DNA from 3 places in the Caldimonas taiwanensis NBRC 104434 genome. Region 1 is predicted to be linked to each of the others. Evidence: predicted binding sites of a transcription regulator. Region 1 holds the regulator's gene; each other region holds the start of a gene.
The links. The regulator LexA, encoded in region 1, represses DNA repair genes until DNA is damaged. The targets are predictions, from matches to a motif close to ACTGTATNNNNATACAGT.
Positions count from the first base shown of each region.

Region 2: recA (recombinase RecA) is a predicted target of LexA. The motif match lies at 2,562-2,579, and genes of this name have one in related genera.
Region 3: imuA (translesion DNA synthesis-associated protein ImuA) is a predicted target of LexA. The motif match lies at 3,377-3,394, and genes of this name have one in related genera.

Region 1 covers NZ_BCWK01000004.1:105,946-110,610, reverse strand. Annotated here, with positions in the region: gene CTA01S_RS05020 (ABC transporter permease) at 1-465, shown strand, start outside; gene CTA01S_RS05015 (ABC transporter ATP-binding protein) at 462-2,087, shown strand; gene CTA01S_RS05010 (hypothetical protein) at 2,119-2,898, opposite strand; gene lexA (transcriptional repressor LexA) at 3,054-3,728, opposite strand; gene CTA01S_RS05000 (asparaginase) at 3,863-4,665, shown strand, end outside.
Region 2 covers NZ_BCWK01000001.1:167,132-171,796, reverse strand. Annotated here, with positions in the region: gene CTA01S_RS00880 (M48 family metalloprotease) at 1-838, shown strand, start outside; gene recX (recombination regulator RecX) at 917-1,363, opposite strand; gene recA (recombinase RecA) at 1,387-2,505, opposite strand; gene CTA01S_RS00865 (MarR family winged helix-turn-helix transcriptional regulator) at 2,644-3,132, shown strand; gene CTA01S_RS00860 (response regulator) at 3,183-3,854, shown strand; gene CTA01S_RS00855 (sensor histidine kinase) at 3,925-4,665, shown strand, end outside.
Region 3 covers NZ_BCWK01000008.1:77,686-82,350, forward strand. Annotated here, with positions in the region: gene CTA01S_RS08785 (error-prone DNA polymerase) at 1-1,311, opposite strand, end outside; gene CTA01S_RS08790 (Y-family DNA polymerase) at 1,323-2,648, opposite strand; gene imuA (translesion DNA synthesis-associated protein ImuA) at 2,584-3,363, opposite strand; gene CTA01S_RS08800 (LLM class flavin-dependent oxidoreductase) at 3,511-4,527, shown strand; gene rpoH (RNA polymerase sigma factor RpoH) at 4,644-4,665, shown strand, end outside.

The DNA.
Region 1 (4,665 bases):
CTGGTGCTGCTGAGTCTGTTCGGCTGGATGGGCTTGTCGGATTACGTACGGGCCGAGTTCCTGCGCAACCGGCAGATGGACTATGTGCGCTCGGCCCGTGCCCTGGGCGTGGGCAATCTGCAGATCATCTGGCGTCACATTCTGCCCAACAGCCTCACGCCCGTGGTGACTTTCCTGCCCTTTCGCATGAGTGCGGCCATTTTGGCGCTGACCTCGCTCGACTTTTTGGGCTTGGGGGTGCCGCCTGACACGCCATCGCTGGGCCAGCTGCTCAATCAGGGCAAGGCCAACATCGATGCCTGGTGGATTTCCTTGTCCACCTTCGGTGTGTTGGTGCTGACCTTGCTGTTGCTGACTTTCATGGGCGATGCGCTGCGCAATGCCTTGGATCCGCGCATGCCTGATCCGCCCGAAGCCCAGCCGCGCCCGTCCATGCCGAGCATGACCCAGGAGGCGCAGGCATGAGCGATGCACTGTTGGAGGTGCGCGGACTGCGCGTGAGCTTTGGCGGCAAGGAAGTGGTGCATGGTGTGGACCTGCATGTGCGGCCTGGCGAGAAACTGGCTCTGGTGGGTGAATCGGGCTCGGGCAAGACCGTCACGGCCTTGAGCCTGCTGCGCCTGGTGCCCTCGGCCCAGGTGCACGGACAGGTCTGGTTGCAAGGGGCTCAGGGCGACCGACGCGATCTGTTGTCGCTCGACGAGCGGGCACTGCGCGCCGTTCGAGGCGAGGATGTCGCCGTGATTTTTCAGGAGCCGATGACGGCCCTCAATCCGCTGTACACCGTGGGCGATCAGATCGTCGAAGTGCTGCAGCTCAAAAAAGGGCTGAGCGCGGCGCACGCTTGGGACAAGGCGGTGCAATTGCTGGCCGACACAGGCATCTCCGAGCCGGAACGCCGTGCGCGGGCCTATCCGCATCAGCTGTCCGGCGGGCAGCGTCAACGCGCCATGATCGCCATGGCCTTGGCCGGTGAACCGCGCCTGTTGCTGGCCGACGAACCCACCACGGCGCTGGACGTGACCTTGCGTGTGCAAATCCTGGATCTGTTGGATGATTTGCAGCGTCGCCGCGGCATGGCCGTGCTGATGATCACCCACGACCTGCACCTGGTGCGCCGCTTTGCCGACCGGGTGGCCGTGATGGAAAGCGGCCATCTCGTGGAAGAAGGCACGGTGGCCGAGGTCTTTGGCCGCCCGCGGCATCCCTATACCCGCAAACTGATCGACAGCCGACCCGAGCGCGATGTGGTCGAGGGCGTGAGCGCCTCATCCACACAGGACGATTTGTTGCGCACCCGGTCGCTGCGGGTGGTCTATCCCGTTCCAAGGCCTGGCTTGCGAGGCTGGTTCCGTCGCGGTGAGTTCGTGGCCGTTCGCAGTGCGAGCCTGAACTTGGCCCCGCGTCAGACCTTGGGGGTGATCGGTGAATCGGGATCGGGCAAATCCACCCTGGCCATGGCCGTGCTGGGGTTGGTGCCCAGCTCAGGCGAGCTGCGCCTGGCAGGTGCCTCCTGGCAAGGCTCGCCACGGGCCGATCGTCCTTTGCGGCGGGTGGCCCAGGTGGTCTTTCAGGATCCGTTTTCGTCGCTGTCGCCTCGCATGACGGTCGAGGAACTCATTGGCGAGGGGCTGCGGGTGCACGAGCCGGCCTTGGATGCCCATGCCCGACGCGAGCGCGTGCGCCAGACCTTGGCCGATGTGGGCCTTACCGAAGCGCAGTTTCCAGGCTTGCTCGCCCGTTATCCGCATGAGTTCTCCGGTGGGCAGCGGCAGCGCTTGGCGATTGCGCGCGCGCTGATCGTCAGACCTCAGCTGCTGGTGCTGGACGAACCCACCAGCGCGCTGGATGTGACCATCCAGAAGCAGGTTCTCGCCCTGTTGCAGCGCCTGCAGCGTGAGCACGGCCTGGCGTATCTGCTGATCACCCACGATGTGGATGTGATCCGTGCGATGGCCCACCACGTGATCGTGATGAAGGACGGTGAAGTGGTCGAGTCCGGCCAGATGCATGAAGTGCTCGATGCCCCACGGCATCCTTACACCCGGCGGCTCGTGGCCGCGGCGAGCGTGCCGAACCCTGCTTGAGAGGGTCGACGCGCTTGCCGATCTGCCTCGTTCAGGCCGCCAGAGGCCAGCCTTCGGCTTCGCGGCGGGCCAGGCGTTCGAGTTCGTCACAGACCTGAGCCAAGGTGCCGCACAAGGCCGTGCGGCGTCGGTCGGTCGGATCGACGGCCACTTTCAGGGCGGACATGGGGGCGAGCCCGGCTGAGGGCTTCGCACCGCCAGCCTCGTCGAGTGACACCCGCAGCAACACCGCGGCTGCACTAGCGGGGGTTTGCACGTGCACGTCCCAGTGGCGCCCCCGGCCCGGCAACAGACTCAGCCGGACGTCGGCCGGGCTGTCATCCCAGCGCGACGAGGCCGGGCGCATGAGCAAGACATGGGCCGCGTGGCGGCGGGCGGCGCGTGACAGCGCTCGCCAAGCTGCCGTCGGCATGTCCGAGGCCCACAACAACAGCATTCCCCCGGGGTGGGTTTGCAGCCATTGCACGCCCGCCTCGACGACGCGCGCGCCTTGTGGGCCAGGCCAGCAGCAGCTGAGCGGACCCGTGCCGAACCCCGGCTCCAGTCGGCGGTGCACAGTGTGCGGCGGTTGCACCAGAGCCACCGGTCGGCCCGCTCGCGCAGCGCGCTCGATGGCGGTTTCCAGCAGACGCCATGCGGCGGCACCCTCCTGCGGGCCGCATACTTCCAACACCTGTCCAGCCTGCCAACCTCCACCCGGCAGGGCCGCATCCAGGCTCGCATGCCCAGTGGGCAGACGCTCCGGTGTGGCCCGGCGAGGCCGCAAGCGCAAACGTCGCCACCAGGGGGGCAGGGAAGCCGTGTCGTTCATGTCCATCTCCGAAGATCTACCAAGCTCATGACATTCGGCAGGATTGGGACGGGTGCTTCGCCTGGAGGCGCAGCGGGCCAACTGCAGGGCCTGTGCGAGGCGATGTCCTCCTCGCGCTGGCGCCCACCACCTGCAGTGGGCCGGAGGCGATGCGGCTACATCAACATGGTGTTGCGAATCAGCCCCACGGCAATGCCTTCGAGCTCGAAGTCTTGTCCGGGCTCGACGATGATCGTGGGGTAGTCGGGGTTCTCGGCCAGCAGTTCGATGTGACCTCGCTGACGGCGAAAACGCTTGACCGTGACCTCGTCGCCCAGGCGGGCCACGACGATCTGGCCGTTCTTGGCCTCGCGAGTGGCCTGCACGGCCAACAGGTCTCCGTCGAGGATGCCAGCGTCGCGCATGCTCATGCCACGCACTTTGAGCAGAAAGTCGGGTTTGCGCTGAAACAAACTGGCTTCGACGTGATACGTCTGATCGATGTGCTCTTGCGCCAAGATGGGACTGCCCGCGGCCACCCGGCCCACCAGAGGCAAGGCGAGCTGAGCCAGCCCCGGCAGAGGCAGGCTGAACTGGCGAATGCGCGACTCGGCCAGCGAGCGCAATGTGTCAGACTTGAGCCGGATGCCTCGCGAGGTGCCTCCCACCAGTTCGATGACGCCTTTGCGGGCCAGGGCTTGCAGATGTTCCTCGGCGGCATTGGCCGAGCGGAAGCCGAGCTCAGCGGCGATCTCGGCCCGCGTGGGCGGCGCGCCGGTGCGCTCGATCGCGCTTTGGATGAGCTCGAGAATTTGTTGCTGACGGGCCGTGAGCTTCGGGGTCTCGGACATGTCCATGGACCGGCAAGGAATGATGGAGACTATCGACCGGGCGCGGTCGCGCGAGCACAGGCCCGCAGGCCTTCTGAGCACGCACCCACTGGTTGCGCATCCAGTATCTGTATTTTTATCCAGTCTCGAAGAAAATGCAAAGCCATTCAAACACGATCGTGGTCATCGGCACGGGAGGCACGATTGCCGGTGTGGGCAGCAGTGCGTCCGACCATACCGGCTACACGGCAGCGCAGCTGGGGGTGGCGCAGTTGGTGGCGGCGGTGCCTTCACTGAGCGGCGCACCGTTGGAAGTGCATCAGCTGGCCCAAGTGGACAGCAAAGACATGGACTTCGGCGTCTGGCGCGAGCTGGCCCAGGCGGTCGCACAGGCGCTGGCACGGCCCGAGGTGGCGGGGGTCGTCGTCACCCACGGGACCGACACCTTGGAGGAAACGGCCTGGTTCCTGCAGTCCGTGCTGGCACCGAGCAAGCCGGTGGTGCTGACGGCGGCCATGCGTCCGGCCACGGCATTGTCGGCCGACGGCCCCCAAAACCTGGTCGATGCAATGACGGTGGCTGCCTGGCCCGGTGCCCGCGGCGTCGTGGCGGTGTTGTGCGGCCGGGTGCATGCAGCGGCCGATGTGCGCAAGGCCCACACCTATCAAGTGGATGCGTTCGATTCGGGCGATGCCGGCCCGGTGGCGCTGGTGGAGGCTGGCAGCTTGCGCTTGCTGCGCCCCTGGCCCGAGGGGCAGGCGCTGGACTGGGAACGCGTGTGGGCCTTGGAGCCGGCTGCCTGGCCCTGGGTGGAGATCGTCACCAGCACGGCGGGGGCGCGGGGAGAAGCCGTGCGGGCGTTGGTGCACGCCGGTGTGCGAGGCTTGGTGGTGGCCGGCACCGGCAATGGCAGCATCCACCGCGACTTGGAGGCTGCCTTGGCCGAAGCTCAGGCGCA
Region 2 (4,665 bases), on a different contig from region 1:
GTTCGAGCGGCTGCAGCAAGTCTCGCGTCTGAACGACGACAATGCCTTCCCCTATCTGCGCAGCCACCCGCTGACCAGCGAACGTATCGGCGAAGCCCGCACCCGCACCGGGCTGCAAGGGCGCACGCCGCCGGCGCCCACACTGGAACACGCCCTGATGCAAGGCCGTGCGCGTGTGCTGATGGACCCGCGCCCCGACGCCGCGCGCAACTGGCTGAGCGCGCAAAACGCCAGCTCGCCCGAACGCCCGGCCGCGCTCCTGCACGCCAGCACCGAAGCCCATGCCGCCGCCGCGCTGCGCGACTGGCCACGCATGCAAGCCGCGCTCCAACGCGCCGCCCCCTTGGTGCAAGGAGACGCCCGCGCCAGCCGAGCGCTCGCCCTCATCCAGGCCGATCTGGCCCTGACTCGAGGCCAAGCCGCCCAAGCCCAAGCCGCCCTGGCCGCCTACCGTGGCGACGGCTCGCGCGCCAGCGAGCTGCTGATGGCGCAAGCCGTCTTGGCCGACGGCCAGGCCGAAGCCAGCGCATGGCGACATGCCGCCGAAGACCTCCAGACCTGGGCCACCTTGCATCCGCGCGACCATCGCGCCTGGGAATTGCTCGGACAAGCCTGGGAGCGCCTCGGGCAGCCGCTGCGCAGCATTCGCGCCCAGGCCGAGGCGCGCTACCTGCTGGGCGACCTGCAAGGCGCCATCGACCGCCTGCGCGCCGCCCAGCGGCTGAGCCGTGCCGCCGAAGGCGCCGCCGAATTCATCGAGGCCTCGGTGATCGACGTGCGCCTGCGCGACATCGAGGCCGAATGGCTGCAACGGCGCAAAGAAGAGGCTACACGCTGAGGGCCAGGCCGCCGCTGGCTGCGGCTCTGCACGCGCCAGCGCTGTCGGGGGCCAGCGGCGTGCGCCACCGGTCTTGGGTCAACCGTCGCCACGCACCACGCGGCGGATGACCTCGGGGCTGAAGCCTCGGGCAGCCAGGAAGCGCATCTGGCGCGCACGTTCGGCCGGATCGAGGGCCGCTTCACCGCCAAAGCGGCGCGCCCAGACGGCCCGGGCGCGCTCGAATTCGGTGGCGCTCAGGGCTTGCAAGACCTCGGTGACCGCCTCGCCGCTGAGTCCATGGCCTTGCAGCTCTTGCCGGATGCGCGCCGTTCCGAAGCGGGCGGCTTTGCGGTGCACCACCGATTCGACGAAACGTGCGGGGCTCAGCCAGCCTGCGGCCTGCAGGGCATCGAGCACGGCTTCGACCTCGTCGGGGCTTTGGGCATGCGGCGCCAGCTTGCGGGCCAGCTCCAGGCGCGAGTGTTCACGCCGCGCCAGATACTTCAGGGCCCGACCCTTCAAGGACAGGGGAGGCATGCCCATGGCAGCGCGCGGGCCGCGCGGCCTCATTCTTCCGTCAGGTCTTCGGCCGGGTCTTTGGCGGCGCGGGCTTTGCCCTTGGCCGTGGGCTTGGCCGGCACATCGGCCGCAGGCGCGGCGGCCCCGGCCAGCAACGGCACCCCCAGGGCCTCGCGCACTTTGTTTTCGATCTCGAAGGCCAGATCGGGGTTTTCTTTCAGGAATTCACGGGCGTTGTCCTTGCCCTGGCCGATCTTCTCGCCGTTGTAGGCATACCAGGCCCCGGATTTTTCCAGCACCCGGGTGGCCACCCCCAGGTCGAGGATCTCGCCTTCGCGCGAGATGCCTTCGCCGTACAGGATGTCGAACTCCGCGGTCTTGAACGGGGGCGAGACCTTGTTCTTGACGACCTTGACCTTGGTTTCGCTGCCGATGACTTCCTCGCCTTTTTTGATCGAGCCCACGCGGCGGATGTCCAAGCGCACCGAGGCGTAGAACTTGAGCGCATTGCCGCCAGTGGTGGTCTCGGGCGAGCCGAACATCACGCCGATCTTCATGCGGATCTGGTTGATGAAGATGACCATGCAGTTGGTCTTCTTGATCGTGGCGGTGAGCTTGCGCAAGGCCTGGCTCATCAGACGGGCTTGCAGGCCCGGCAAGGCATCGCCCATCTCGCCTTCGATCTCGGCCTTGGGGGTCAGCGCGGCCACCGAATCGACGATGACGAGATCGACCGAGCCCGAACGCACCAGCGCATCGACGATTTCCAGCGCCTGCTCACCCGTGTCGGGCTGGCTGATGAGCAGGTCCTGCAGGTTCACGCCCAGCTTTTGCGCGTACTGCACGTCCAGCGCGTGTTCGGCGTCGATGAAGGCACACACGCCGCCTTGCTTTTGCATCTGCGCCACCACCTGCAGCGTGAGCGTGGTCTTGCCCGAGGATTCCGGGCCGTAGATCTCGATGACGCGGCCACGGGGCAGACCGCCCACGCCCAGGGCGATGTCCAGGCCCAGCGAGCCGGTGGAGACCACTTGGATGTCCTCGACGGCCTCGCCCTCGCCCAGGCGCATGATCGAGCCCTTGCCAAACTGCTTTTCGATCTGGGCCAGCGCGGCTTGCAGGGCTTTGGCTTTTTCAGTGTTCAGGGCCTTGACGGGTGCGTCCACGAATCTCTCCTCGAGGGTTGGCTGATGGGGTCTCATGCGCCTGTTCCGATGCACAGGCTGGATGCATGCACAGTATTTTGTGCCACCCGTACTCTCGCGTAAACAGATTTTTTGGTCAGTTTGCCTTACTATCTAGGCATGTCCTCCTCACGGCCCAACGACACTTGGCGCCAGACTCACCTGGGCCGCCTGCTCGGCCATGCGATGCGCCGCTTCGACGCCCGGGTGCTGGCGTTGATGGCCCGCGACGTGGACGTGCCGCTGGCCTTGGCCCACCTGGCGGCGCGCCAGCAGGTGACGGCCGCGCACATCCACATCACCCGCCACCTGGCGCTGGAGGGGTCGCGCTTGACCGAGCTGGCGGCCCAGGCCGGCATGAGCAAGCAGGCCATGGGCGACCTGGTGGACCAATGCGAGGCCTGGGGCCTGGTGGTGCGCGAGGCCGACCCGCGCGATGCCCGTGCCCGGCTCGTGCGCTTCACCCCCAGCGGCCTGGCCTGGCTGGAGGCCTTCCGGCGCGCCGTAGCCCAGGCCGAGGCCGAGTTCCGCGCCGAAGTGGGCGAGGACGTGGCCACGGTCGTCAAGCTGGGGCTGGAGGCCTATGCAGGCGGCTGGCCGTCAGCCTGATGTGAGGGGGCTGGCCTAAAATCGGTCGCTCACATCGTGAGGAGACAGCCATGCGCATCCTGATCGCGGAAGACGATCAAGTGCTGGCCGATGGCCTGCTGCGCTCGCTGCGTGGCTCGGGCTATGCGGTCGATCAAGTCGGCTCGGGCACCGAGGCCGACGCGGCACTGGCCTCGCACGAATTCGACCTCGTCATCCTCGATCTGGGCCTGCCCAAGCTGCACGGCTTGGAAGTCTTGCGTCGGCTGCGCTCGCGCGGCAGCACCACCCCGGTGCTCATCCTCACCGCGGCCGACAGCGTGGAAGAGCGCGTCAAGGGTCTGGACCTCGGGGCCGACGATTACATGGCCAAGCCGTTTTCGTTGCAGGAGCTCGAAGCGAGGGTGCGAGCGCTCACGCGCCGCGGTCTGGGTGCGGCCTCCGCGCTGATCAAGCATGGGCCCCTGACGTTCGACCAAACCGGGCGGGTGGCCTACATCAACGACCAAATGATCGAGCTGTCGGCGCGCGAGCTCAGCCTGCTGGAAATCTTGCTGCAACGCACGGGCCGCCTGGTGAGCAAGGATCAGCTCGTCGAGCGCCTGTGCGAATGGGGCGACGAGGTGAGCAACAACGCCATCGAGGTTTACATCCACCGACTGCGCAAGAAGATCGAGCAAGGCCCCATCCGCATCGCCACCGTGCGCGGACTGGGCTACTGCCTCGAGAAGATCCCGCAGTAACGCAGCACGACACAGGCGTCCCACCTTGGCCCGCGAACAGCGTTCGCTCTTTGGCGAGATCCTGGACTGGATGCTCGCGCCGCTGTTGTTGCTGTGGCCCATGAGCGTGGGCCTGACCTGGGTGGTGGCCGAGAACATCGCCAACCGGCCCTTCGATCGTGCGCTGACCGAGACGGCGCGCAATCTGGCTCAGCAAGTGGCCGTCTCGCACAACGAGGTGATCTTTCAGTTGCCGCCAACGATCTCGGAGTTTCTCAAGGCCGACAATGCCGATGACATCTACTTCCAAGTGCTGGGCGTGCGCGGCGAATTCGTCAGCGGCGACCGCAGCCTGCCGGTGCCGGTGGCCGAGGAGCCGCATGAGCCCGGCACGGTCAAACTGCGCTCCGATGCCATCGACAATGTGCCCATCCGCGTGGCCTATGTCTGGGTGGAGGTCGACGGGGCCGACGAAGGCCAGCATGCGCTGGTGCAAGTGGCCGAAACACTGAACAAGCGCTCGCACCTGGCCACCGAGATCATCAAGGGCGTGATCCTGCCGCAATTCGTGATCCTGCCGCTGGCGGTGGTGCTGGTGTGGTTGGCTCTGTCGCGCGGCATCGCGCCACTGTCGGAACTGCAGCAGCGCATCCGGCGCCGCCAAAACGACGACCTCAGCCCCATCGACGAGCACGACGCTCCCGAGGAAGTGGCCCCCTTGGTGCGCTCGATCAACGACTTGCTGGCACGCCTGGACCAATCCATCAAAACGCAAAAGCATTTCCTGGCCGACGCGGCCCACCAACTCAAGACGCCATTGGCCGGACTGCGC
Region 3 (4,665 bases), on a different contig from region 1:
CGCTTTGCCCACATCCCGAATGGCGCTGCGCGTGCGATAGCCAATGACGGTGGCCACCAGCGCCGTGCGGTGGCGACCGTACTTGGCATACAGATACTGAATGACCTCTTCGCGGCGCTGATGCTCGAAGTCGACATCGATGTCCGGCGGCTCGTCGCGCTCCATGCTGATGAAGCGCTCGAACAACAAGTTCGCTCGCGCCGGGTCGATCTCGGTGATGTGCAGGCAATAGCACACCGCCGAATTGGCCGCCGATCCACGCCCCTGGCAAAGGATGCCGCGCGAGCGAGCGAACTGCACGATGTCGTGCACCGTCAAGAAGTACTTTTCGTAGTGCTTGGCGCTGATCAGCGCCAACTCCTGGTCGATCTGGCTTTGCACGCCTTCGGGCACGCCTGCGGGATAACGCTGGCGGGCGCCTTGCTCGGTGAGGTGACGCAACCAAGCCGCCGGATGCCAGCCCGGCGGCACCACCTCCTCGGGATACTCGTACTTCAGCTCATCCAAGCAGAAATGGCAGCGTGCAGCGACCTCGATCGTGGCGGCCATCAGCTCGGCGCCGTAGAGACGCGCCAGCGTGGCGCGCGCTCGCAGATGACGCTCACCATGCGGCTGCAAATCCGTGCCGCACTCAGCCAGCGGACGGCCCAGACCAATGGCAGTGAGCACATCCTGCAAGGGCTTGCGCGAACGCACATGCATGTGCACGTCGCCAGCGGCCACCAGCGGCAGCCCGCTGCGCCGCGACACCTGGCGCAAGGTGTGCAGCCACAGCGCATCATCGATCTCGTGGAACAGCTCGACCACGCCCCAGGCCGCCGCGCCGAAAGTCCGTCGAAACTCGGCGGCTTGAGCGCACAGGGCTTCCAGCGCCGCACCGCGCTTGGGCACCCACAGCAGCTCGTTGCCCGCCAAGCGGTCGGCGCACAGCTCGCCCACGTCCAGGCGGTAGTGACCTTTGGGACTGGCGCGACGCAGGTCGGTGATGAACTGACTCAGGCGTGCGTAGCCCCCGCGGTCGCGAGCCAAAACCACGAGCCGGAAGGGCAGCGAAGCCTCCACCCGAAACTCGCTGCCGATCAGCAAGCGCAGACGAGGCTTGCAACGACCTTCAGCCTTGGCCTCCTCGCACGCCTCGGCCAAGGCTTGATGGGCCCGCACCACCCCCGCCAGCGAACACTCATCGGTGATCGCCAGCGCGTGATAGTCCAGCGCGATCGCACGCTCCACCAGCTCCTTCGGCGACGAGGCCCCGCGCTGGAAACTGAAGTAGCTCAGGCAATGCAGCTCGGCATAGTCTGGCAGCACCATCATGGCCGACCTCATCCAAACCCCCCATGCAGGAACCAGCTGCCGCCGTCTCGCAGACGACGTTCGCGGTAAATCCACACCAGCCCGCTGCGCTCATTCCAAGCCACGTAGTAGTCGCGCGCGGCCACCGTGCCCGGGGTGTCCCACCAGCCGGCCTCGAGCCGGTGCGGACCGGCCAAGATCCTCAAATCGCCCTGCAGCTGCGGTCGCTCCCGGCAAATGTCCAGCAGCAGCGGTTCACGCCACAGCCAGGCGGGCTGCGGCCCCGGCAGACCAGACGGCATTGCGACCTTGTCGACCTGCATGGCTGGCTGCCACGTCTGCTGAGCCTCGGGGCGATGGTCGGCACGCGGCACCGGGCGGCACACCCGATCCGGGCCCAAACGGGCCGACAAGCGCTCCAGCAACTGCGACAGGCTTTCTCCCCTGGTGATCTCGACGGCCCCGGGCAGCAGCGAAGACGCCGTCTCGGCCAGCGGTTCGATCTCGTCGCAGCACAAAGACAGCTCTCCCACCGGCGCGGCCAGCCGCACCCGGGCCAACCACTCGCTCGACAAGCGCAACAAGTGATCGACCCGACGAGTGGGCTCGGCCGTGCGCACCGGCAGCTCGCCCACCCACGCATCGTCGCGGCCGTGGCCGTCGTATCGCCAGCGCAGCACGAAGCAGCGCAGCCCGGCCTGGCGGGCCGCCAACCAGCCGCACAGCTGCAGCAGCAAGCGGCGGACCCCCAGCATCAAGGCCGGGGCCGATTCCACCCGCCCGGGCAACTCCAGCCGGGCCTCGAACACCTCGGGCGGCGTGATCCATGGGGCCGACCAGGGCGCCTCGCCATATGCCTGGTCCAGCTCCCGCAATACATCGGGGCCCGCGCGACGCGCCAAGCCCGCACGAGGCAGCGCGCGCACCTGGCCCAGACACCGGCAGCCCAGGCGGCTGAGCCAGGCCGCTTGCAGGGCCACCTGGCGCAAGCTGTCCAGCGGCAACCCATCCAGCAAAGCACTCAACTCACCGCCCCAGGCGCCCACTTGTCCGCCACGCGCCAAGGCCAGCGCCCCCAAAGCGGTGGGTGCGGCAGCGCAATGCTTCCAGCCCAGCTCGGCCGCAGCGGTCTCGATGCGTGCACGCAAAGCCTGGGGCCCGCCAAACAAGCGCAGGCTGCCACCCACCTCCATGAGCACCGCCTCCTCATGGCGACACACCCGAGGGGTGAACTGCAGCGCCCACCACCCCAAGGCCTCGGGCGTAGCCGCCAGCGACGGCGCCGGCTCCTCAGCCGGTGACGGCCCGCAGGTCGTGCGAAGGCACAACGCCATCCAGCAAGGACCGGCCAACATCGAACCGCTGCATGGAAACGGCGGAGCCCCCCCCGCGGGCCGCCAACGCATGAGACAGCACCTCCGCCAAGTCTTGCGGCGCCGCAGGCACCTCGATCGGCCTGTCATGGGGCGGCCCCCGGCGCTTGAGCAAACGCAACACCAAGCTCAACGGCCGACTGGCTTGCACGGCCAGACGCAAAGGCGCAGGCGAAGCCTCGACCTGCACCGCCAGCGGCCGAAACACGAACACCAGCCGCTGTCCCTGCAAGCTGCGCACTTGCAGCCGCCGCAAGCCCGCCACCTGCCCCCGCTGGACAGGCAGCCACAGCAACACGGCAGCCACCTCCGCGCAGTGCAGCGCCTGTGCGGCCGCCCACAGGCGCTGCTCGGGCTGGACCACATTCACCCAAATCATCGAATCCGCGTTCAGGCCCGCCGCACGCCAACCGGGCGCATGGGGCGGCGCGGGCGGGCCGATGAAGAGCACGGCCTTGCCCGGCCCCTCGTCGGCCAGCACCCGAGACAGGGCCGGTGCGGTCAGACGGCATTCCGCCAGCCCCCAGGCCGGCAGCAGGATCTCGCTCAATCCCTGAACCGGCCAGCCCCCGCCAGGCAGCACGGCATCCAGCGCGGCAAAGCCGGTCGGGCACACAGGCAGCTCATGGGCGCCGGGCAAGGCATCCCCCTGCCAGACGGCGGCAGCCACCTCGGAAGACAAGGACCGTGAAAGCATGGCGTCACCAGTAACTGTATAAATATACAGTATTTGGCCACGGCGATCCTGCCTTCACCCGGTCGTCAAGTGGGCCCGGCGGGGCGGGCCAGCCGCCGGATGTCCGCACATCCGCCCAGCGCCCCCAACGCGCCGACAATGCCCCCCATGAAGCTTTCCGTCCTCGATCAATCGATCTGGCTGGCCGGCGCCAGCGAAGACGCTGCCATCCGCGATACCCTCGACCTGGCCGTTCACTGCGAAGCCCTGGGCTATCACCGCTTCTGGGTGAGCGAGCACCACAGCCTGCCCACCATCGTCGGCACCGCCCCTGAGATCTTGCTGGCCGCCATGGCCGCACGCACCCAACGCATACGCCTGGGCAGTGCCGGAGTCATGCTGCCCCACTACGCTGCGCTGAAAGTGGCCGAGCAGTTCCGTGTGCTCGAGGCCCTGGCCCCGGGCCGCATCGACCTGGGTGTGGGCCGTGCGCCGGGTGCCGACATGCGCACGGCGCTGGCCCTCAACCCGAACGCCCATGCCGCGGCCGAAAGCTTCCCGGAACAAATCCAGGACCTGCAAGCCTGGCTGGCCGGCCAGCCGCACCGAGGCATCGTCGCCCACCCCCGTGCGCCCGCCCCCTCGCCCGAGGCCCCTTGGGCGCGTATCCCCACGGTGTGGGTGCTGGGCAGCTCCGACTACGGCGCCCGGCTGGCGGCCCACCTGGGCCTGCCCTATGCCTTTGCCTATTTCTTCATGGATGGCCAGGGCGTGGAACAGGCCCTGGACCTCTACCGCCGCCTCTACCGGCCCAGCCCACGCCACCCCAGGCCCCAAGCCACGATCTGCGTGTGGGCCTTGGCCGCCGACACCGATGAAGAAGCCCGCTTCCATGCGCTCAGCCGGGAGCGTTGGCGGCTGGACCGCATGCACGGGCGGCTCGGTCCCCTGCAGCCCCCCGACCAGATCGCCCAGCGCGGTTTCACCCCCGAGGAATGGCCCACGGTGGACGCCCTGCGCCGCAAGGCCTTCGTGGGCAGCGCCGCCACGGTGGCCGAGCAGCTGCGCCGCCTGGCCGACGCCTTGGCCCTGGACGAATTGGTGATCAATACCTGGGCCTACGATCCGGCAGTGCGCCGGCGGTCTTATGCCCTGCTGGCCCAAGCCTTCGAAATTTCCCAATGACCCCAAACGAATCGATTGTTTATTACTATTCATAAGGGTTCCCTCGGAGGAGGGATTAGCACTCTCTGCCATCGAGTGCTAACATCAAGGGAACTGAAAGGAGGTTCGAGATGTCTATGACGACCATGAACACCTCGA